Linked DNA regions of Aureimonas sp. SA4125. The protein of the gene in region 1 interacts with the protein of each later gene in a pairwise test. Links are inferred from orthologs where the notes say so. Each region holds a gene or a part of one and is shown in the gene's direction. Other genes may lie near its edges. The genes, in order: Sa4125_RS15330 and ftsH.

The links.
Region 2: the proteins of Sa4125_RS15330 (region 1) and ftsH interact in binary tests that used the Escherichia coli proteins (3 or more experiments, as listed by UniProt). The link is inferred for Aureimonas sp. SA4125 from one-to-one orthologs.

Annotation. Positions count from the first base shown.
Region 1 is NZ_AP025032.1:3,226,925-3,239,034, reverse strand. Bases 3,793-6,792 are described here. They hold Sa4125_RS15330 (protease modulator HflC), read left to right. Parts: upstream 3,793-4,740; coding sequence 4,741-5,844; downstream 5,845-6,792. Other genes in these bases: Sa4125_RS15325 (Do family serine endopeptidase), read left to right, coding at 6,062-6,792; hflK (FtsH protease activity modulator HflK), read left to right, coding at 3,793-4,741. Outside these bases: Sa4125_RS15350 (ATPase domain-containing protein), read right to left, coding at 1-1,064; thyX (FAD-dependent thymidylate synthase), read right to left, coding at 1,308-2,249; Sa4125_RS15340 (dihydrofolate reductase), read left to right, coding at 2,806-3,321; more of hflK, read left to right, coding at 3,521-3,792; more of Sa4125_RS15325, read left to right, coding at 6,793-7,657; phosphoserine phosphatase SerB, read right to left, coding at 7,818-8,717; tRNA (adenosine(37)-N6)-dimethylallyltransferase MiaA, read left to right, coding at 8,705-9,646; Sa4125_RS15310 (GGDEF domain-containing protein), read left to right, coding at 9,696-10,490; Sa4125_RS15305 (DUF1206 domain-containing protein), read left to right, coding at 10,587-11,396; Sa4125_RS15300 (acetolactate synthase 3 large subunit), read left to right, coding at 11,674-12,110.
Region 2 is NZ_AP025032.1:839,051-851,150, forward strand. The notes cover bases 5,867-8,856. They hold ftsH (ATP-dependent zinc metalloprotease FtsH), read left to right. Parts: upstream 5,867-6,390; coding sequence 6,391-8,322; downstream 8,323-8,856. Other genes in these bases: Sa4125_RS03875 (hypothetical protein), read left to right, coding at 5,892-6,263; glmM (phosphoglucosamine mutase), read left to right, coding at 8,506-8,856. Outside these bases: protein TolR, read left to right, coding at 1-332; Sa4125_RS03850 (hypothetical protein), read left to right, coding at 342-1,514; Tol-Pal system beta propeller repeat protein TolB, read left to right, coding at 1,674-2,918; peptidoglycan-associated lipoprotein Pal, read left to right, coding at 3,164-3,709; tol-pal system protein YbgF, read left to right, coding at 3,964-4,926; Sa4125_RS24130 (hypothetical protein), read right to left, coding at 4,860-5,831; more of glmM, read left to right, coding at 8,857-9,855; Sa4125_RS03890 (outer membrane protein), read left to right, coding at 9,959-10,849; Sa4125_RS03895 (outer membrane beta-barrel protein), read left to right, coding at 11,099-11,965. UniProt on the Escherichia coli protein: Acts as a processive, ATP-dependent zinc metallopeptidase for both cytoplasmic and membrane proteins. Plays a role in the quality control of integral membrane proteins.

The DNA of each region.
Region 1 (12,110 bases):
ATGCCCTGCACGACCTGTGCGAATTCGCCCGGCGAAATCTCGTTCGGATTGAAGTCGCGGATGATCAGCTTTCCACTTTCGTGGAAGGGGCGCAGGCTCATGCCGAGGCCCTCGGATCTCCTGAAGAAAGTCTCCAGGCGCTCCTCGAACAGAAAGAGCGCGACACTCTCTCCTCGTTCCAGGGCCGCCTTCGAATACAGCGAGGCCATTGTGGATTTGCCGGTGCCGGATTGGCCGATCACAAGCGTGATGGTTCCCGACTCCTGCCCCCCACCGAACATGTCATCAAGCATCGCAACGCCGGACTTGATGAGCTCCGGCTTGGACTCCTCGATGGCCGAACCGGGAATGATGCGCGGGAAGACGACGACGCCGTGTCCCTCGCGAATCGCCATGTCGTGGTACCCGTCGGCGATCGGTACGCCCCGCATCTTGCTGACCTCGATGCGCCGCCGGACGGCGCCGTAATCCTCCAGCGACTTGTGGAAGCGGATGACGCCGTGGGCAATGCCCTCGACCTCCTCGCCGTTCATCGCCTCCCCGTTCTGCGTATCGAGAAGCAGCGCGACCACGTTGCGCTTGGCAAGAAAAGCCTTGAAGCCGATCAGCTCGCGCCGGAACCGCGGTGAATCGCCCGTAATCAGCCGGATCTCGAGCAGGGAATCATAGACCAGGCGGCGTGGCTTGTGCTCCTCGATGGCTCGCTCGATCGCCTGCCTCGTCTCGTCGAGCCGCAGTTCCGCCGTCTGGAAGATCGTCTGGTCCGAGGCCCCGCTCACCGTGTCCGAAGCGGACAGCTCCTCGACCCTGATGCCCTTGAGTGTCCATCCGTGCGAGATGGCGATGCTCTCCAGCTCCGCCTTTGTCTGCGAGAGGCTCACATAGATGCATTTTTCGCCCGCTTCGACGCCGGCGCGCAGGAACTGGAGAGCGGCGGTCGTCTTGCCTGCTCCAGGGGCGCCCTGGAGCATGTACAGGTTGGACGGCGGCAGTCCTCCGCGGAGAATTTCGTCCAGGCCCGGGATGCCCGAGGACATAGGTGGCACGGTCGCGGTCTTGGTCATCTCATCTCCGTACGCGGGGTCCGGGCGAATGATGCCAGAACGTTTCCTCCCTAATTGCTGGCCGGATTCGAATTTGCAACTCTCAGTCTCGCGCAGCTTTCGTGATTGGCGACCGTGTCACTGGGCGGCGGTCGTCGATCCCCTGGCACTGTGGACTTCACCGGACGCGGGATCCGCGGCCCCAAACGCACTGGGCATCAGGAAACGTCTCCATCGCGACTATCGCCAGGATCGCGTGACCTTTTACGAGGCGTCAAACCCCAGGACAGATGCCAGTTCGCCCCATTCCCGCTTGCTGAGGCCGCTGTTGGACTGATCGATCCGTTCGCCGGCGATCATCCGGCGAACCAAGGCAACTGCCGACGCTGAAAGGGTCGCCGCGCCCATGCGGTGTTCGAGGAAGGCCTCATGGGTGATCGGGACCCACCGGGCCATGATGCCCAGCATGACGTCCGCATAGGCTCTGATTTCGTACTGGGCGTGCGGGTCTGCACGAAGGCGCAGGAAATTCATGAAGTTGTGCAGGTCGGCCTTCCAGTACCACTGGGTATAGAAATTCAGCGTGAGGTTCATCCGCGCGAGCTCGCGAGCAAGGCCCGCCCGGTCGGCCCGATGCGTTCCGGCATCCTCCTCGTTCAACATCACGGCGTAGTGATCGTAGTTCCGCTCTGCATCCCGCCGGAGCAGATCCAGGACCTCGTCGGCCTCGGCGCCTTCGAGAACGTCGCCGCGTCCCTGCCTGTTGACGGACGACTGCGCCGCCAAGTGCTCGCGTTCGGGAACGTAGAATTCCCTGTCCATGACCGAGTAGCGGGCGGAATACTCGTTCACGCTCGCCATGCGGTGGCGGATCCACTGACGCGCGACGAAGATCGGCAGCTTCACGTGGAGCTTGATCTCGGCCATCTCGAACGGCGTCGTGTGCCAGTGGCGGAGCAGGTAGTTGATGAGGCCGCGGTCTTCGGAAACCCGCTTCGTGCCGCGACCGTAGGAGACCCGAGCCGCCTGCACGACCGCGTCGTCGTTGCCCATGTAGTCGACGACCCGCACGAACCCATGGTCGAGGACAGGGAACGGTGTGTGCAGGACCTCTTCCAGGCCGTCCGAAACGGGTCGGGACGTCGCGTTCCGAATGGAGCGGAGGGCCTCGATCTCGGCGAGCTGCTCGCTAGTGAACCTATCCAATTGCGCTGTCTCCCTGGGCGTGTGCGAGCAGATGTCCGCCGCCGCTCTCTACGGCAATCAAGCCTTCCGAGGAAGCGGGCGGGGCCGACATCGCGGCAAAGCCGCAGCGGCAATGAAGAGATTCTCGCAGCGTCAATCATGCCAGGTTGCGCGCACCCGTTACGCTGCAGCGCCTGTAAGGGTACGCGCTTCGCCCGCGCCAGACGATCCAATCGTTGAGGGCAGGGCTGCCCGCGCATCACCGGCTCGGTCGAGCGACAGAAAAGCCGTGAAAACTCGGGCACGAATGGCAGCGGATGACAGATTGGCCCGCCTTCTCGCAACATTGCCCCTGACATCCGCACGCCTTACGTTCCTCTGCGGCGACCTCCTTGTGCGACCGACTATCGCACAAATGGGATGGGGAGTGATGCCGTGAGGGTGTGCATCGGTGTGACGTCTGGAGCAGAATGCGGCATCCGAAAACCGTTCAGCATCGTCTTTTGCACGCTCGTCCGACCACGAGAATGCGGAGACGAGGGATAGCCTGCCGGCGTTCGAGCCGCGGACACGCTTCGTGACGCGGCTGGTCTGCGTCGTCGCCATGGCCGAGAACCGGGTAATCGGGCGGGACGGCGCCATGCCCTGGTCGCTGTCGACCGATCTCGGGCGCTATCGCCGGCTGACCATGGGTAAGCCGATGATCATGGGGCGCAAGACGTTCGAATCGATCGGGCGCGCTCTCGACGGGCGCGATTCCATCGTCTTGACCCGCGCGAGCGCCCTGCCTCTGCCAGGCGCCCATCGCGTGTCGTCGCCGCAGGAAGCGTTGGCGCTGGCAACCCACTTTGCCGAAGCACGGGGCGCCGCCGAAATCGTGATTGCCGGCGGTGCCGAAATCTATGCGCTGTTCCTGCCCTGCACCGACCGTCTCTACGTGACGCATGCCGCCTGTGAACCCTTGGGCGACGCCCGGTTTCCGGCGATCGATCCCGCCGATTGGGAGGTCGTTGCCGCGCAGGCCGTTCCGGCGGGGGAGCGCGACAGCGTAGCCAGCCGCTTCGTCACCTATGACCGGCGCAGCACGCCGTAAAGAAAACGTCGGTTGCGCCGTCGCGGAGGCTGGATTTTATCCATAGCCGCGCAAATTCGCCGCAGATGTGACGGCGATGCGCCTAATTGCCTGGCACGCGTTGAAAGCCGGAAACCCAATTCCTATAAGAGGACCCTAGGGGACCGAGCGCGACACGTGGCCGCTTTCCCGCTTCATGATATCAGGCGAGAGGACATGCATGCCCTGGAGTAATCAGACGGGTGGCGGCGGTGGCTGGAAAAGCGGCGGCGGCGGGAATGGCGGCGGGCCTTGGGGACAAGGACCACAAGGCCCGCGTCCCGGCGGCAACACGTCACCCGATCTGGAGGAAATCCTCAGGCGCGGCCAGGATCGTCTGCGCCGGGCTATTCCAGGCGGGGGCGGCGGCGGCGGCCGCGGTGGTCCCGGCAGCGGGGGCAGCGGCGGCGGCTTTGCCCTCGGCGGACTTGTCCTTATTCTTCTGGCCGTGATCTGGGCCTTCAACGCCATCCATATGGTACAACCCGGCGAATACGGCGTGAAGATATTTCTCGGCAAGCCGCGCGAGCAGCTGGCCAGCGAGGGACTGAACTTCACCCTCTGGCCGCTCGAAACCTTCGCCACCGTCCCGGCGGTGGAAAACCAGCTCGCCATCGGCCGCGCGGGCGGTGAAGCTGGCGGAAGCAACGCCGCCGGCCTGATGCTCTCGGGCGACCAGAACATCGTCAACGTGCAGTTCTCGGTGCTCTACCGCATCGACCGGCCGCAGGACTATCTCTTCAACGTCGACGACCCCCAGGGCATGCTGCGGCAGGTCTCCGAGAGCGCCATGCGCGAGGTCGTCGGTCGTCGTCCCGTCGACGAGGTGTTCCGCGACAACCGCGCCGGCATTGCCGAATCGGTGCGGGCGATCATCCAGGACGCGCTCGATCGCTACGGCGCGGGCATCCGGATTTCCGGCGTTTCGATCGAGGATGCGGCGCCGCCGGAGCAGGTCGCGACGGCCTTCGAGGAAGTGCAGCGTGCGGGACAGGACCAGATCCGGTTCGTCGAGGAAGCCAGCCTCTACCGCAATCAGCAGCTCGGCCAGGCGCGTGGTGAGGCTCTGCAGATTCGCGAAGACGCAGCGGCGGAGAAGAACCGCCTGATCCAGGACGCCGAGGGTGAATCGCGTCGCTTCGCCGACATCCTCGACGAGTACGAGAAGGCACCCGAGATCACCCGTCGCCGACTCTTCCTCGAGACGATGGAAGGTGTCTACGGCGACTCCAAGAAGGTTCTGGTGGACGGCGCCGTCAGTCAGCAGGGCGTGGTTCCCTACCTGCCGCTCGGCAGCCTTCAGGGCCAGCCCGCCGCCAACGCGACCGCGGCTACCAACCGTGCTGCCGACCAGACCGGTCGCACCGTCACGACGCCCACCGCAGACCAGGGGACCAACTGATGAGCCAGCGTTTCTATGCGGTGCTAATCATCGCCGTCGCCGCCCTGTTCTTCATCTGGAACTCGCTTTTCGTCGTCAACGAACGCGAACAGGCCGTGGTGCTGAGGTTCGGACAGATCCAGCGCGTGGTGACCGAGCCCGGCCTCTACGTGAAGCTGCCCTTCACCTTCGCCAATGCCGATTCGGTGCAGATGCTGCCGGACCGGCTGCTGCGTTCCGACATCATCGATCTGGAAGTCCAGGTCTCGGGCGGCGCGCGCTATGTGGTCGATGCCTTCATGGTCTACCGCATCGAGGACGCCCGGAAGTTCCGGAATGGCGTCCAGGGCGGCAGCCTCGAGGTCGCTGAACAGCGTCTCCTGACGCGCTTCAACTCGGCCATTCGTGCGACCTACGGCCAGCGCAGCTTCGATGCGGCGCTGTCGGCGGCGCGTGCGGAAATGATGGTGGAGATCCGTGACCAGGTGCGGCCGGAAGCCTCTGCTCTCGGCATCAGTCTGGAAGATATTCGGATCAGCCGGACGGATCTCACGTCGGAAGTGTCCGAGAATACCTATCGGCGCATGGCCGCCGAGCGTCTGACCGAAGCGGAGAGACTGCGTGCCGACGGTCAGGTCGCGGCGCGGCAGATCCGCGCGGCAACCGAGCGCGAGGCTTCCGAACTCGTCGCCGGAGCGCGCCGCGATGCGGCGGTGCTGCAGGGCGAGGGCCAGGCCGAACGCAATGCGACGCTGGCCAATTCCTACGGCCGGAACAGCGAGTTCTTCGAGTTCTTCCGCTCGATGCAGGCCTACAAGAATGCGCTCGGTGCAAGCGGGCCGACGATGGTGGTGAGCCCGGACTCGGAGTTCTTCCAGTACTTCAAGAACGACGGAGCCGCCGGCGCCATGGCATCGGTGGCATCGCCCACGCCTGTCGATGCGGCCCCTGCCGCGCCTGACGCGGCACCCGATGCAGCCCCTGCGCCGGCTGACGCCGCGGAGGAGGTGACTCCGGCAACGCCTGACACCGCCGCTCCCGCGGGTCTGCCCGAGGCGACCGCCGAACCCGCGCCTGCCGCGCCGGTGGAAACACCTGCCGCGGTGCCCGCGCCAACGCAGTAAAGCCGTTTTCGGCCCGCGGCACAAAGAGGCCACGATCGAGGAGCACCGGTGAAAGCCGGTGCTCCTTTTTGTTGTGCGTTGCGATCACCTTCGCATCAGCGCAACGCAATCTGCTTGATTTCGGCTCAGCTTTCGGTTTGCCTTGGCGGAGCCGGGACGTGATCGACGGCATCTTGCCCGCACGGTTTGCGCGGGCGTTCAGTCACGGGAAAATATGATGTCCGCTCCGCGCCGCCGAATGTCGTCCGTCGCTGTCGCCGGTGGCATGCTCCTCATGGGGATTGTCTCCGCCGCCGCCCAGGGGGTGATCGAACCGCCGCCGGAAGGCCAGGTCATCGCGCCGCAGGTTCCGCCGGCGACGACCGTCGATCCGACTGCGCCGGGCGTGCCTGCGATATCCGGGCCGACGTCCCGCGGACCGGCATCGGTTGCCGACGTCGCCGAAGGCCTGCTCGACGCGGTCGTGAACATCTCGACTTCGCAGACGATCGAGGCTGCGGGGCGCGGGATCCCGCCGCTGGAGGCGCCGGAAGGCTCGCCTCTCCAGGACTTCTTCGACGATCTCCTGAAGGACGACAACGGTTCGGGGTCTCGAAAGGTGCAGTCGCTGGGTTCGGGCTTCGTCATCGACCCCGCCGGCTTCATCATCACCAACAACCACGTCATCGCCGATGCCGACGAGATCACCGCCAATTTCGCCGATGGATCGAAGTTGACCGCCGAGCTCGTCGGCGTCGATACGAAGACGGATATCGCCGTCCTCAAGGTCGAGCCGAAAACACCGCTGAAGTCGGTAAAGTTCGGCGAGTCCGAAAAGCTGCGCATCGGCGACTGGGTCATGGCCATCGGCAATCCGTTCGGCCTCGGCGGCTCGGTCACCGTCGGCATCGTCTCGGCGCGTGGCCGCAACATCAATGCCGGACCCTACGACAATTTCATCCAGACCGACGCGGCCATCAATCGCGGCAATTCAGGCGGCCCGCTGTTCGACATGAACGGCGACGTCGTCGGCATCAACACGGCGATCATCTCGCCGACCGGCGGCTCGATCGGCATCGGCTTTTCCATTCCGTCCGAGATTGCGACCAACGTCATCGATCAACTGCGCGAATTCGGCGAGACGCGCCGCGGCTGGCTGGGCATACGGCTTCAGGAAGTCAGCGAGGAGATCGCCGAGGGCCTCGGTCTTCCCGCGGCCAAGGGCGCACTGGTCATGGGCGTCGTTCCGGGCGGTCCGTCCGACAACGGGTTGCTGCGCGTCGGGGACGTGATCGTCAGCTTCGATGGCCAGGAGATCGCCACGTCGCGCGATCTGCCGCGCATCGTCGCCGAGACGCCGGTCGGCAAGAAGGTGGCGGTCAAGCTGCTGCGCAAGGAAGCAAAGACCACCGATCCGACGCAGGAGGTCGATGTCGACGTGACGCTCGGGCGGCTGGAGGACGGCGAGAAGCTGATGACCGAGTCGGAAGAAGCGCCGACCACGCCGGAGCAGCCCGGAGCCGCCAAGGTCGCCGGCATCGAGACTCTCGGGATGACGATCGCCGATATCGACGCGGAGGCAAGGACCACGTATTCCCTCGGCGCAGACGTCGCCGGCGTCGTCGTCACCGCGGTCAATCCGGTTTCGGGCGCTGCCGAGAAGGGCATCGAGCCCGGCACGGTCATCAAGGAAGTCGCGCAGGAAAAGGTCGGCAAGGCCGCGGACGTCGAGAAGAAGATCGCCGAGCTGAAATCGGCCGGGCGCAAGAACGCTCTCCTGCTTCTGGCCTCGTCCGGCGGCGAGCTGCGATTCGTCGTCGTCCCGATCGACTGAGGACGATCTTCCGACTGAGGACGATCGTCGGAAGGGGGACGCTCGGCTGAGTTTTCCAATCCGGTCACGCCGGTGATCGGCGCCGATCGCCTCGGCACAGCCATCCCCTGCGGGGGCTGTCAGCCAAGGACGAGCAGGTTCCTGTTCGCGGTCTGGAAGATCATCTGACGATGTCGGCGGTGCCGTAGCCTTGCATGAACAGGAGCGCGGTGAGGTCGCCGTGGTCGATGCGGAAGGGTGCCGCGGCCGCGACGCTCGGCTTGGCGTGGATCGCGACGCCGGTTCCGGCGATGCCGATCATTCCCAGATCGTTGGCTCCGTCGCCAACCGCCAGCGCATCGCGCACGCCGAGGCCGCGCGCCGCGGCGATCTCGCGGAGGGCTTCGATCTTCGCTTCCCGGCCGAGGATCGGCTCGGCGACCGTGCCGGTGAGATGTCCGTCCTCGATCACCAGACGGTTGGCGCGGGTCTCGTCGAAGCCGAGCCGGGCGGCGACGACCTTCGTGAAGGCTGTGAACCCGCCCGAAACGAGCGCCGTGTAGGCGCCGTTCGCACGCATGGTCGCGACCAGCTCGCGCCCGCCCTCGGCAAGAGTGATGCGGCTGTCGATGACCTCGGCGATGATCCGCTCGGGCAACCCGGCCAGAAGCGCGACGCGCTCGCGCAGGGCCGGTTCGAAGGCGATCTCGCCGTTCATCGCCCGCGCGGTGATCTCCGCCACCGTGTCCTTCAGGCCGATGACGTCGGCGAGCTCGTCGATGCATTCTTCGCCGATCATCGTCGAATCCATGTCGGCGATCAGAAAGCGCTTGCGCCGTCCGACTGCCTCCTGCACGACGCAGTCGACCCGAGCCTCGCGGGCGCTGTCCTCGAGATCGCGGAGGGCGAACTCGCCGGGCGGGACGGCGAGGTGGATGTCGCAGGCGACACCGCGCTCCAGCCAGATCAGGTCTCCGCCGAGGCGGGTCGCGGTCTGGCGGGCAAAGCTTTCGCTAAGGCAGGCCTCGCGACGGGCGGAAATGAGCGTAGCGACGACCATGGCGGCAAATGTCTCTGGCAAGCGGTGAAATACAGTCGGTCCTGATAGCCGGGCCGACCGCCAGCGGCAAGTCGCGCCTGGCGCTCGATCTGGCCCGCGCTGTCGACGGCGTCGTGGTCAACGCCGATTCGATGCAGGTCTATGCCGGTCTCCCCATTCTCAGCGCGCAGCCGACGGCAGAAGACCGCGCGGACGCAGACCACCGGCTCTACGGCCATGTCGATCCCGACACCAACTACAGCGTCGGCGCCTGGGCACGGGATGCGGCTGATCTCCTCTGCGATCTCCGCCGTTCCGGGCGCACGCCCATCGTCTGCGGTGGCACCGGGCTCTACTTTCGTGCCCTTCTCGGGGGCATCGACGACATGCCGGTCGTTCCGCCTTCCATTCGCGCCGCCTGGCGCCAGCGTCTCGTCGACGTCGGCCCGGAACGTCTGCACGAGGACCTCGCGCGGCGCGATCCGGCGGCGGCGGAGCGGATCAGGCCGGGAGATTCGCAGCGCGTTCTCAGGGCCCTCGAGATCGGACAGGCGTCTGGTGGTCGCCTGGCCGATCTGCAGCGGGGCGCCGGCCGGCCGCTTTTGGACACCACGAAGTCAATGAAGATCCTTTTGACGCCGCCGCGCCCCTTGCTGCGCGAGAGCATTGCCCTGCGCTTCGACATGATGCTCGCGGCAGGCGCCATCGAGGAGGCGAGGGCGTTGGCTTCCATTCCCGATGCGCTTGCCGGGACCGCCGGCAAGGCAATCGGCGTCGCCGAACTGAACGCGCATCTGAGGGGCGAGATGTCGCTCGCGCAAGCCCGGGATCGGGCCGTCACGCGAAGCCGGCAATATGCCAAGCGGCAGGACACCTGGTTCCGGCACCAACTGGGTGACGACTGGCTGAGAATGACCGCACTTTCCGACAGAGATCGCCGAGATTTGATTGAGAGCCTTAAGGCTGGTTAAACGCTCACTGGCCTACGCTGACTCCCAGTGCGGCAGGCGAATGGAACCCATGAGTTCGAGGAAGGCAGAAATCGCGGTTCTTGCGCTGCTGCTGCCGATCTCCGGCGCGGTCGCGCTTGTCTATGTCCTCCTCAGCCAGTTCTCCGAGATGCCGCCAGGCGCTTCCCCGGAGGATCTGCTGATCGCCGATTTCGTCCAGAGGCTATGCCTTGGTGCCGAGTTGATGCTCGCCGTGGCCGTGGCGATCTGCCTGTTTCTGGTCCTCCCAATGATCCGGGCGCAGTCGCGCGAAAAGGGCGAACTTCACATGCTGACGGACGACTTGCGTCGCCGATCTTCGGAGATGGAACTCGCCGCACTGACCGATGGCATGACCGGCCTCAACAATCGGCGGTATTTCGATGAGGCGTTTGCGCAGTATCTCGATGAGTTTTCGCGAATTGGCCGGCCCGTCGGTCTGATGATCATCGATCTCGACCACTTCAAGAGCATCAACGATACCTATGGTCACGATGTCGGCGACGAGGTTTTGCGCGCCGTGTCGCGGTGCCTGCTCGAATACACGCGCCACCATGACTTCGTGGCGCGTCTTGGTGGCGAGGAATTTGCCGTGATCGTTCCGAACATGGAACGGGAAGCGCTCTGGGCGTTTGCCGAGCGCCTGCGATTGGCCGTCGAGCGCCTCGGGCTGGACGTCGGCAATGTCCGCCTCCGCATCACCATGTCGGTCGGCCTCGCCATCGCGCAGGGCGGGGGAACCTTCGATCCTGCGGACCTGCTGAAGCGCGCCGACGTCAATCTCTACAATGCCAAACAAGCCGGTCGCAATCGCATCCACGCGTGATCTCGCGACCGCCGGGGTGCCAAATCCGGAGCGCTGCCCTATTGCTCATCTTGTACGTCGCTCGGTCGATCGAGCCGGACGCGGAGAGCAGGTGCGATGATGGGCGAACAGGTGATCGATCGGGCCAGCGGCTTCCTCGAAGGCGCCGCGCGCATCGGCTATACGGCGCGCGGGCTTGTCTATCTCGTGATCGGCTATTTCGCCTTCAAGGCGGCCTATGCGACCGGGCGGACGATGGATTCGAAGGATGCGGTGCGGACGGTGTTCGGCACCACCGGCGGGTCCATCCTGCTCCTGGTCCTCGTCGCCGCCTTGGTCGCCTTCGTCGTCTGGAGGCTTCTCCAGGCGGGGTTCGATCTCGACCATCACGGCACGGGCGCCAAGGGGCTGGCCGTCCGGGCGGGGCTTGTCGGCAGCGCATTCTCCTACGGTACCCTCGCGCTCTTCGCCGCCCTTCTCCTCGTCGGCAGCAGGTCCGAGGGCGGTGGCTTCCTCGACGAGGCTCTCGCCAGGACCTACGCGGCCGGCTACGGGCAGATCGCCACCTATGCCATCGCGGCGCTGATGACCGGCGTCGGCGCGGCGCACGTCGCCAAGGGCGTGACGGCTGGCTTCGAGAAATACATGCAACTTCCCCAGGACAAACGCTGGATGAAGACCGTCTTCCAGGCCGGCTTGATCGCCCGCGGGCTGACATTCCTGCTGCTCGCCTTCCTGCTCGTCACCGGTGCAGCGTCCTATGCCGAGGGGGACAAGCCGGGGCTTGCGACGGCTCTCGACGCTCTGGCGGGGTGGAGCTACGGATGGGTCTACCTGGCCGCGACGGGGCTGGGTCTTGCGGCCTTCGGTCTCTATGCGCTGGCGCAGGCGCGGTACCGGCGCATCAACACCGACCTGACCGGATGACGCAGTGCAGCACAGGTGTTCCTGTTTCTGCGTTGACGCGCGGGCGAAGTCGGAATAGTCTTTCGCTCATGAGCAAGAATCTTATTGTAGTAGGTTGGCGTACACGCGAGACGGTCTGAGGGCCGGCCGGCGAAAGCCACGTGTACGCTTCTCAAGGCCCTTCAGGGGCCTTTTTTATTGCCCGGATTTCGGGCTCCTTCCAGAATAATCAGCGATCCGCATGCAGCCTTCCGAAAGATCGGAAGCAGCGGTGAGGCTTCCAGAGCGGTGTAACACGATGACTGACGGACCACGGACTGACGGACCACGCAAAATGACGGGCGCCCAGATGGTCGTTCAGGCGATGCGCGATCACGGCGTCGAGCACCTGTTCGGCTATCCCGGTGGCGCCGTTCTGCCGATCTATGACGTGCTGTTCCAGCAGGACGCCATCAAGCACATCCTCGTTCGGCACGAGCAGGGCGCCGGCCATGCCGCGGAAGGCTATGCCCGCTCGACCGGCAAGCCCGGCGTCGTGCTCGTCACGTCCGGTCCCGGCGCGACGAACATGGTCACGCCGCTGCAGGACGCCCTGTCCGACTCGATCCCGCTCGTCTGCATCACCGGCCAGGCGCCGACCATGCTGATCGGCTCAGACGCCTTCCAGGAATGCGACACCGTCGGCATCACGCGGCCCTGCACGAAGCACAACTGGCTCGTGAAGGACGTCGAGGA
Region 2 (12,100 bases), 2.4 Mb from region 1 along the record:
TCATCATCTTCATGGTCGCCGCGCCGCTTCTGACGGTCGGCGTTCCGCTCGAACTTCCGAAGACACAGGCCAAGGCGCTCAACGCCGAGAAGACGCCGATCACCGTCGCGGTGAAGTCGGATGGGCAGATCTACATCCAGGAAGAGACCTATCCGATCGAGGAACTGGTCTCCAAGCTCACCGAAATCGCCAAGGCCGGCTACGAGGAGCGCATCTTCGTGCGCGCCGACCGCGCCGTCGACTACGGCACGGTCATGCAGGTGATGTCGCGCATCTCGCTCGCAGGCTTCACCAATATCGGTCTCGTGACCGATCAAGAGACGACGAGCTGATCGGCTGAGATGAAGTCCGGTGTCGCCACCTCCGCTGTCCTGCACGTCGCAGCCCTTACCCTGGGGCTGTGGTCGTCGTCGTCTCCGCCGTCTCTCGACGCGACCTATGCCGAGGCGCTGCCGGTCGAGATCGTCATGTCGAACGCCTTCGAGGGCGTGAAAGGCGAAAAGACCGCGCCGATTTCCGACGCGCCGGCCCCGACCCCGACGCAGCGGCCCGAGACCTTGCCCATGCCGGCGGAAAACGTCGGCGACAACGAGGCGGATCTGAAGACGCCGCCGACCCCCGACAAGACGAACAACCAGACGCCGCAGACCGGCGCGCCGAAGCCGGCAGCACGGCCCGAGGTCAAGCCGGTCGAGGCGCCGAAGGTCGCCGAGACGCCGCCGCCGCCGGAGCCGACGCCCGAGCCGCCGAAGGTTGCCGAAACGCCGCCACCGGCGCCGACGCCTGAGCCGGTTCCGGTCAAGACCGAGACACCGACGGAAACCACGCCCGAGATCGACCCGCTGGCCGAGATGATCGCCGCCGCCAAGGACGACGAGCCGAAGCCCGATCCGGAGCCGAAGCCAGATCCGGCCCCCGCGCATGTTCCGGTGCCGCAGGCGAAGCCGAAGCCGCCGGCGCCCGTCAAGGTCGCCGAGGCGAAGGCCGCCGACGCCAAGCCGGCCGCGGAGAAACCCGCTCCGGCCAAGCCTTCCAAGGCGCGCGACGCCGACGCGGCGGCCGACAGCGATTCCGACGCGCCGTCCGATTTCGAGGCGATGGCGGCTGCCGCGATCAACAAGCAGAAGGCCGCCGGTGGCGGCGCCAAACGGTCCAACCAGCAGGCTTCGCTCGGCAGCGAGCGGACGACGGGCACGAAACTGTCGCGCAGCCAGCTCGGCGAGATCCAGGGGCTTCTCAACGAGCAGATGCGGCGTTGCTATTCGGTGCCGGGCGGCGGCACCGAAGGCGACGAGATGAAGGTCTCGATCCGCATCCAGTTCGATCCCTCGGGCGCCATCGTCGGCGCGCCGGACATCGTCGCCGGCGGCGGTGGCTCGGGCGCCGCCCGCATCGCGGCGGAGGCTGCGGTGCGCGCCATCAGGCGTTGCGCGCCCTTCAACCTTCCGGCGGAGATGTATGCCGGGGGCTGGGAGGACACGACCCTCAATTTCGACCCCAGCGCCATGTACTGATTTTTCCGATCCATCGCCGCGGCGAGCCACGGACGGCCGGAGCGGCTCGGGCAAGGCCCGCCACGCCGCCAGCGTCCCGAATGCAACGAAGGTCCCGACATGAAATTTGACTTCAAGGCGGCGCTGGCCGCCATCGCACTCCTGATCGGCGGCACGTTGATGCCGGCCCAGGCGGCGATCAACATCGACATCACCAGCGGCAACGTCGATCCCCTGCCGATCGCCATCAACCAGTTCCAGGCCAAGGGTCAGGTCGGCGCGCAGATCATGCAGGTCGTCAATGCCGACCTGAAGCGGTCCGGCCTGTTTGCCCCGATCGACCCCGCCGCCTTCATCCAGAAGGATCTGGGCCCCGACGTCGCGCCGCGCTTTGCCGACTGGACCGTCATCAACGCCCAGGCGATCGTCACCGGCAAGGTCACGCCGGAGGCCGACGGCCGCCTGCGCGTCGAGTTCCGGCTCTGGGACACCTTCGCCGGCACGCAGCTCGACGGCCAGCAGTTCTACACGACGCCCGACAACTGGCGCCGCGTCGCGCACATCATCGCCGACGCGATCTACGAGCGGCTGACGGGCGAGAAGGGCTATTTCGACACGCGCGTCGTCTTCGTCTCGGAAAGCGGACCGAAGACGCAGCGCGTCAAGCGTCTGGCGATCATGGACCAGGACGGCGCCAACGTGAACTACCTCTCCGACGGCAGCGACCTCGTCCTGACCCCGCGCTTTTCGCCGAGCCGCCAGGAAATCACCTACATGTCCTTCGGCAAGTCGGAGCCGCGGGTCTATCTCCTGCAGCTCGAGACCGGCCAGCGCGAGGTCGTCGGCAACTTTCCCGGCATGACGTTCGCGCCGCGCTTCTCGCCGGACGGGCAGAAGGTGGTGATGAGCCTGCAGCAGGACGGCAACGCCAATCTCTACGCCATGGACCTGCGGTCGCGCGCCACGACCCGGCTGACCTCGACCACGGCCATCGATACCTCGCCGTCCTTCTCGCCCGACGGCGCCCGCATCGTGTTCGAAAGCGATCGCGGCGGCCGGCCGCAGCTCTACATCATGGGCGCCGACGGCGGGGGCCAGCAGCGCGTCTCCTTCGGCGACGGCTCCTACTCGACCCCCGTCTGGTCGCCGCGCGGCGACCTCATCGCCTTCACCAAGCAGACCGGCGGCCAGTTCCAGATCGGCGTCATGCGCCCGGATGGCTCGGGCGAGCGCATTCTCACCTCCGGCTTTCACAACGAGGGCCCGACATGGGCGCCGAACGGGCGGGTGCTGATGTTCTTCCGTGATCCACAGGGCGGCACCGGACCGCAGCTCTATTCGATCGACCTCACCGGCCGCAACGAGCAGAAGGTGACGACGCCCGGATACGCGTCCGACCCTGCCTGGTCGCCCTCGCGCGAGTAGCCGCAGGGATCTGGAGATCCCAGGACGGCGTTGCCCCGCTGCAACAACCCGGCAGGGAAAAACGGCATCCCAGACGACGGAGGCGGTCCCCACGAGAACCGCCTTCGTCTCGACTCAAACCCTGTCCAGCCATTGCCCTGGCCTCGTGCTGCATCAGCGATGGTTTCCGAGCGTTTACTTCGCTTTAAGGTCGATTAGGGTAAACGTCTTCCAACACGAATTCATCTGATTTGAAGGAGCTGGCCATGAGCCGGATCGCCGTATTGGCCCATAGCCGCATCGCACTCGCCCTGATGGCGGCCCTCGCCCTGGCCGGTTGCGCCAAGAAGAACGGCGGCCTGCCGGACAACGCGAACGGCCTCGGCCTCAACGGCGCCAACGGTGGCTTGGGTGGCGCCGGCGGCGTCGGTGGTTCTGCCGCACCGGGCACCAGCCAGGACTTCACCGTCAATGTCGGCGACCGCATCTTCTTCGACACCGACTCCTCGGTCGTCCGCGCCGATGCGCAGCAGACCCTGACGGCCCAGGCGCGCTGGCTGAACCAGTATTCGCAGTATTCGATCACCGTCGAGGGCCATGCCGACGAGCGCGGAACCCGCGAGTACAACCTTGCGCTCGGCGCGCGCCGCGCTTCGGCAACCCGCGATTTCCTCACCCGTCAGGGCGTCGCAGCGGCCCGCATGCGCACCATCTCCTACGGCAAGGAACGTCCGGTCGCCGTCTGCGACGACATCTCCTGCTGGTCGCAGAACCGCCGCGCCGTCACCGTCCTCAACGGCGCCGGCAGCTGACCGGCTTAACCACGCTCCTCATCGAATGATGCCGGCGGCCCTTCGGGGCCGCTTTCGTTTGCCGGGGCTCAATATCGCGTGCCGGATCTGCAGCAGGGATCTGCAGCAGGGATCTGCAGCAGGGATCTGCGGCAGGAATGCAACGGGGCACACTTTGGCCGCACTGCATTGCCCATGCTGGCCTGCGAGCGTCCGCCCGCGTAAGGAGAGGGCGCAGAGGCCCTCGGTGGCGGACGAGAGAGGACGAATTGCCCATGACGATGCTGACCCTGACCCGCTTCATGGCGACTGCGGCGGTCCTGATGACGGCCGCCCTTCCGGCCCACGCCCTGAAGCTGCCCCTCGACTTCGGCACGATGTCCGCGCCCCATCGCGCAGCTCCAGCCGCCCCTGCCGCACGCGTCGACGCACCGGTGCTTTACGCCCAGGCGAGCGATCCGGTGCAGCGCATCAACCAGCTGGAAGAGGACAACCGCCGGCTGAACGGCAAGCTCGAGGAACTGTCCTTCCAGGTGCTGCAGCTGCAGGAACAGCTGCGCAAGACGCAGGAGGACAACGAGTTCCGTTTCCAGGATTTGGAAGGAAAAGGCGAAAAGAGGACCGAGGCCGCACCGGCCCCTGCCGCGGCACCCACCGCCACCGCTGGACTGCCCTCCACTGCTCCGGCCGCTTCCGACACGGTGGCCTCGACCTCCGCGCCCACCGCCGGCAGCGGCGACGAGATCGGCGGTCTCCTCAGCGGGGGTCTCGACACCACCGGCCTTGGCACATCGGGGGCAACGCCTCCGGCGGCACCGGCGGCCGGGTCGACCACCGTCGCCTCGATCAAGCCCGGCAGCGAGGGCGAACTCTACGGCCTTGCCTACAATTACATGCTCGCCGGCGACTACAATCTCGCCGAGAACGCCTTCCGCCAGTATGCCGACACCTATCCCGATGCGGCGGATGCCCCGGATGCCCAGTACTGGCTCGGCGAAAGTCTGTTCCAGCAGGCGAAATACACCGATGCCGCCGAGGTCTTCCTGACCGCGCAGAAGACCCACCCGAAGAGCCCGAAGGCGCCGGAGATGATGCTGAAGCTCGGCATGTCGCTCGCCAAGCTCGACAACCGCGACACGGCCTGCGTCACCTTCAAGGAAGTCGCCAAGCGCTATCCGCAGATGAGCGCCAACGTGAAGAAGAAGCTGCAGGCGGAAGCGGCCGCCAGCAACTGCTGACGCTTGGCTCCGCCGCCGCCCGCCTCGACGGCTCTCTGCGGCGAAGTCTGTCGCTTCTGGGCCCGGGACCGCAGGGGGTCGTTCTTGCCGTTTCCGGCGGGCCGGACTCGCTGGCGCTGATGCGGGCAGCCGCGACCCTCGGCGCCCGCCGAGCCGATCTCGCCTTCCACGTCGTCACGATCGATCACGCCCTTCGCCCAGAATCGTCGGCGGAAGCCCTGGCCGTCGGAAAGGCCGCGGCCGACCTCGGTCTCCCCCACCTCGTTCGCCGCTGGACCGGTGCCAATCCTGGGGGAAATCTCCAGGGCAGGGCGCGCGCGGGACGATATGCGCTTCTTGCCGAGGCCGCGCGGGAAGTGGGTGCCGCGGCGGTCATGACCGGCCATCACCAGGACGACCAGATCGAGACGCATTTTCTGGCCGCCGCCAGGCAGGCCGGCAATCGCGGTCTTGCCGGAATGCGGGCTGAGCGCGCCCTGGCGCCGGGGCTCGTCCTGCTGCGCCCCTTTCTCGATATCCCCGGCGCGGCGCTGAAGGCTGCCGTGTGCGGCCTCGACCCCGTCGACGATCCGAGCAATCGCGATCCCCGCTTCGACCGTGCCCGCCTGCGCCATGTCCTTGCCGAGAGGGGTTTCGACCGGGCCGCCGTCCTCCAGGCGATTGCCGGTCATGCCGCGACGCGCGATGCGGCCGACCAACGGCTCGCCGCGGCTTTGGCCCGCCTGCAGGCGAGTGGGCAGTTCTCTCTTTGCCCGCTCGGAACGCTCCGTCTCGATCGCAGCGCACTTGCCGATATCGGCGGCGAGACGGCGATCGACCTCGTCGGTCGCGTCCTGCGCGTCGTCGGCGCCGGCGACTATCCGCCAGCCCATGGCGCGACGGCGCGCCTGCTCGAAAGGCTTCAAGGCGGCATCGGACGCCCTGTCGCGGCGACGCTCGGCGGCGCAAGCGTTGCCGGAACGCAGATGCTGGTCTTTGCGCGCGAATATGGTCGCGCCGGGCCGCCACCCGCCGCGATCGTCCCCGGCGGCCCGACCGTCTTCGACAGCCGGTTCACGGTCTTGAGCGCTGTGGGCAGGGCTGACGAGGCAGCCGTATCGCTGGTGCCGCTGGGCCGTCTCGGTCTCGGCAACGCGACCGAGCGGACGCTGCCCGTCGCGATCGATGTCGCGGGCCGGCCGGTTGCGGCGCCCGCCTGTCTTCACCGCAAACTCGGGCCCGGCCTGCACGATCTGGTGATTCGGGAGCGCCTGTCCTGGCGTCTTTTTGCCGATCTTCCCACGGACATGCCGGGAGCGCAGGGGGGATGCGGCCGCCATGCCGCCACCGGGGGTTAACCGGTGGGTGCGCAAATCGCCGCAAATGCGCCCGATGCAGTTGGCAAGCCGTGAGCATGCACCTATCTTCGCTCTAGCCGTTGCGGCAATATTCCAATTGCCCACGACGCGGATGTCAGGACCTCAAATGAACCAGAATTTTCGCAATATTGCGCTGTGGGCGATTATCGGTCTGCTGATCGTCGCGGTATTCCAGCTGTTTTCCAACGGCGCGCAGACGCAGGGCGCGACCAGCGTTCCCTATTCCAAGTTCCTCAGCGATGTCGACGCCGGCCGTGTTCGCGCCGTGACGATCCAGGGACAGCAGATCAGCGGCTCCTATACGGACGCCTCGACGCCCTTCCAGACCTATGCTCCGCAGGACGCGAACCTGATCGAGCGCCTCGAGGGCAAGAACGTCTCGATCACGGCGAGCCCGCCGAGCGACAACTCCAATCCGCTCTGGTCGATGATCCTGTCCTTCGGTCCGATCCTCCTCATCCTCGGCGTCTGGATCTTCCTGATGCGCCAGATGCAGGGTGGTGCCGGCGGCAAGGCGATGGGTTTTGGCAAGTCCAAGGCCAAGCTCCTGACCGAGGCACATGGTCGCGTGACCTTTGCGGACGTTGCCGGCGTGGACGAGGCCAAGCAGGATCTGGAAGAGATCGTCGAATTCCTGCGCGAGCCGCAGAAGTTCCAGCGCCTCGGCGGCAAGATCCCGCGCGGCGTCCTGCTCGTCGGCCCTCCCGGTACCGGCAAGACGCTGCTCGCTCGCTCGGTCGCGGGTGAGGCGAACGTGCCCTTCTTCACGATCTCCGGTTCCGACTTCGTCGAGATGTTCGTCGGCGTCGGCGCGAGCCGCGTGCGCGACATGTTCGAGCAGGCCAAGAAGAACAGTCCCTGCATCATCTTCATCGACGAAATCGATGCCGTCGGCCGCCATCGCGGCGCCGGTCTCGGCGGCGGCAATGACGAGCGCGAGCAGACGCTGAACCAGCTGCTCGTCGAAATGGACGGCTTCGAGCCGAACGAGGGCATCATCATCATCGCCGCGACCAACCGTCCCGACGTGCTCGACCCTGCGCTGCTGCGTCCGGGCCGGTTCGATCGCCAGGTCATGGTCTCGAACCCGGATGTCGGCGGCCGCGAGAAGATCCTGAAGGTTCATGTCCGCAACGTCCCGCTGGCACCGAACGTCGATCTGCGCACCATCGCGCGCGGCACGCCTGGCTTTTCCGGCGCCGATCTTGCCAACCTCGTCAACGAGGCGGCGCTGATGGCCGCCCGCCGTTCCAAGCGCCTCGTCACCATGCTCGAATTCGAGGATGCCAAGGACAAGGTGATGATGGGCGCCGAGCGCCGCTCGATGGCCATGACCGAGGACGAGAAGGCGCTGACCGCCTATCACGAAGCCGGCCATGCCCTGGTCGGCATCCACGAGCCTTTCAACGACCCGCTGCACAAGGTGACGATCATTCCGCGTGGCCGGGCGCTGGGCGTCACCATGAATCTGCCGGAGCGTGACCGGTACGGCATGCGCAAGAACGAGATGGAGGCGCGCCTCGCCATGATCTTCGGCGGCCGCGCCGCGGAAGAGATCATCTACGGTCTCGACAACGTGACCACCGGCGCCTCCAACGACATTCAGCAGGCGACGAACATGGCCCGCGCCATGGTGATGGAATACGGCATGAGCGAGAAGCTCGGCCGCCTGCGCTATCGGCAGAACCAGGAGGAGGTCTTCCTCGGGCATTCCGTCTCGCAGCAGCAGAACATGTCCGAGGACACCTCGCGGATGATCGACTCCGAGGTTCGCGGCATCATCGAAGCGGCCGAGAACAAGGCGCGCAAGATCCTGAACGATCATCTCGACGAACTGCACATCGTCGCCAAGGGCCTGCTCGAATTCGAGACGCTGTCGGGCGACGAAGTCCGCGACCTCATCGCCGGCAAGACGCTCGCCCGCGACATGGGCGACGACACGCCGCCCTCGCGCGGCTCGGCCGTGCCGAAGACGGGCTCGTCGCCGCGTCCCAAGGGGGCTCCCGACAGCCCGCTCGAGCCGCAGCCGTCGATCTGACAGGATATCCCGCGACGTGACGAAGGCGGCCCGCTCGGGCCGCCTTTTCGTTATGCGGTGGGTTTTGCGTCGTCGCCGGGGACATCTGATGTCTCGCTGACATTCTTTTTTACTTTTTGGGGCATGCTCTGCGCACTATGGGGCCGTTCGGGCCTGGCCAGATGATGTTCTCAAGGGATTGCCATGAGCAGAAAATTCTTCGGCACCGACGGCATCCGGGGCACCGCCAACACCTATCCGATGAATGCCGAGATCGCGATGAAGGTCGGCATGGCGGCCGGTATCGCCTTCAGGCGCGGCGACTACCGCCACCGGGTGGTGATCGGCAAAGACACGCGACTGTCCGGCTACATGATCGAACCGGCCCTCTGCGCCGGCTTCACGTCGGTCGGCATGGACGTTCTGATGCTCGGCCCGATGCCGACGCCCGCCGTCGCCATGCTCACCCGGTCGATGCGAGCCGATCTCGGCGTCATGATTTCCGCCTCGCACAATCCCTTCGAGGACAACGGCATCAAGCTTTTCGGGCCCGACGGCTATAAGCTGTCGGACGAGGTGGAGCTGCAGATCGAGCAGCTGGTCGGCGAAGACATGTCCTCGCGCCTCGTCATGGGTGACCGGCTCGGCCGCGCCAAGCGCTATGACGACGGCGGCCGCGACCGCTACATCGAATTCGCCAAGCGCACCTTGCCGAAGACGCTGACGCTGGATGGCCTGCGCATCGTCATCGATTGCGCGAATGGCGCGGCCTACAAGGTGGCGCCTGAAGTCCTGTGGGAGCTCGGCGCCGAGGTGATCCGTATCGGTGTTGAGCCGAACGGCACGAACATCAACCTGAATTGCGGCTCGACCAGCCCCGCTGCATTGTCGGCGAAGGTCAGGGAAGTGCGCGCCGACATCGGCATCGCTCTCGACGGCGACGCCGACCGCCTCATCATCGTCGACGAGAATGGCGACATCGTCGACGGCGATCAGCTGATGGCCGTCATTGCCGAATCCTGGGCCGAGGACGGACGTCTGGCCGCCGGGGGCATCGTCGCCACGATCATGTCCAATCTCGGCCTCGAACGCTTCCTCGGCGACCGCGGCCTGCAGCTCGCCCGGACCAAGGTCGGCGACCGCCACGTCGTCGAGCACATGCGCGAGCACGGCTACAATGTCGGCGGCGAGCAGTCGGGGCACATCATCCTGTCCGACTACGGCACGACCGGTGATGGGCTGATCTCGGCCCTGCAGATCCTGGCCGTGGTGCGCAAGTCCCGTGGCCTCGTGTCCGAGGTCTGCCGCAAGTTCGAGCCGGTGCCGCAGATTCTGAAGAACGTCCGCTTTTCCGGCGGCGAGCCGCTCGAGAGGACGCAGGTGCAGACGGCCATCAGTTCTGGTCGCGCACGTCTCGGCAATCACGGACGGCTCGTCATTCGCCCGTCCGGCACCGAGCCCCTGATCCGGGTCATGGCCGAAGGCGACGATCCGGTTCTTGTCGGCAGCGTCGTCGACGACATCATTGGTGCATTGAAGCAGGCAGCTGCCTAAACGTAACCGGCCCCTGAACTCAACTGTTTATTAACCAAGTTTTTTTACCGTCTTCGTTGAACGGTTGCTCGTGCGCAGCCGGGCCTCAGCGGGGATCAAGACATTGTCCAGGTATTCAGTATCGGCTGCGATCGTCGCGGCACTTCTGTCGGGGACGGCCAGCGTCCGGGCCGCCGATCTGATCGAGCCGGTCTACGAGGCGCCAGCGCCGCTGCCGGTTTCCACCTCGGGTTGGTATCTGCGCGGCGATGTCGGCTACGTCTTCAAGGGCAAGGCTTCGGGCGAGTGGGATTTCTGGAACCAGTTCCCGGGTGTCGAGGGCATCGACGACACCTATGACTACGACACCTTCAACCTCGACAGCACCGCGAGCTTTGGCGGCGGTATCGGCTACCGCTTCACCGATCAGCTGCGCACGGACGCGACGGTCGATTTCCTCAGGACCAATGTCGAAGGCGAGACGCCTTGCCCCTTCATGGTGCAGACCGATCCGAACGGCCTTGCACTGCCGTTTGACGCGGCGTGCGACCTGAAGGCATCGACCAAGGCCTCGGTCTGGACGGCCATGGCCAATGCCTATGTCGACATCGGCCAGTTCGGCCGGATCAATCCCTATATCGGAGCCGGCATCGGCGCGGCCCACGTGAAATACGAGGACGTCACAGAGGATCAGGTCTGCGGTGCTCCCTACAGCTGCCCGTATACGGGCGTGCACGAGGGACAGTCGAGCTGGCGCTTTGCTTCCTCGCTGATGGCCGGCGCGACCGTGGATATCACCGGACAGCTGAAACTCGATGCCGGGTACCGCTATACCCGCATCGAGGGCGGCGACGCCTACGGATACGACGCCGCCGACACGTCCTTTGGGGCGACCGGCGTGCAGGGCCGCGACGACGGCCTCAATCTCCACTCCGTGCGGGCCGGTCTTCGCTACGAATTCGGCGCGACGTCCTATGGCGATGCGCATTCCGGCGGATTGTCGTCTTACCGGTAAGCCTCGTCCCAGCAAGAGCGAGCATTCTCCACGATGAAATGATCGTCGTGGCAAGCATGGCTGCCGGCGTGCGGCAATGCATTGCCGCGGCCGTGCCTCCCTCGTGCAACACAGAGCGACAGGGCGCGAGAAAATGTTAACGTTAACAGACACAGTTAATCGTTGCTTAACGTTTCTACCACAGAGTGCTTTCGAGATCGCAATTCTCCGCCCATTGACAAAATGTTCATCGAAGGAAGAGCCAAGGCAATGAAGACTGTTGTCAAATCCCTGTTGCTGAGCGTGGCCGCCCTGGTGGCCGTCTCCCATGCCTCCTTGGCGGCTGACATTATCGAGCCGATCTATGAGGAGGTTCCGGAGATTGTCCCGGTCGAGGTCGGATCCGGCTGGTACCTGCGCGGCGACGTCTCCTACGACTTCAAGAGCGATCTCGACGCCGGCTACCGGACCTTCGGCCCGGTCGGTTGTCCCGGCGGATGCGGGATCGACCCGATCTATGACGACCAGGACTATGACGGCTTCGAAATCGAAGCCGGCGCCAATGTCGGGGTCGGTTTCGGCTATCAGTTCACCGACTACTTCCGTGGCGACCTGACCGCGCATTACTGGAAGGCCGACGTCAGCGGCACCGACGAGGGCGGCTTCGGCATCGACTGCTATGGCAATGCCATCACCGACGCGACCTGCCGCTCCAAGGACACCTCGAAGGTCTCGGCCTGGGAGCTGATGGCCAACGCCTATGTCGACCTCGGCACCTTCGCCGGGTTCACACCCTATGTCGGCGCCGGCGTCGGTGCCGTGCACGTCAAGTACGACGATTTCACCAACTCGTCCTACAGCGTCGTCGACGGCGCCGAGGGAGCCCTGGCCTACAGCGCGACCCATGCCGGTGCTTCCGACTGGCGCTTCGCCTACGCCCTGATGGCCGGCGCGTCCTACGACCTGACGCGCAGCCTGAAGGTCGACGTCGGCTATCGCTACGTCAATGTCGACGAGGGCGACATGTTCGCCTTCGACAGCTACACGGCCGGCTTCGGCGCGTCGGGCGCACAGGGCAAGGACGAGGGCTTCGATCGCCACACCATCCAAGCTGGCCTGCGCTACTCGCTGTTCTAGGCGCTGGTGCCACACTGAAACGACGAGGCCGGCGGGAGCGATCCCGCCGGCCTTGTCGTGTGTCGACCTTGCTGCGAAACGACCGATACAAAATTGTCGCTTGACCCGAAGCCGAGGGAAGCCTAGCCCCATGGA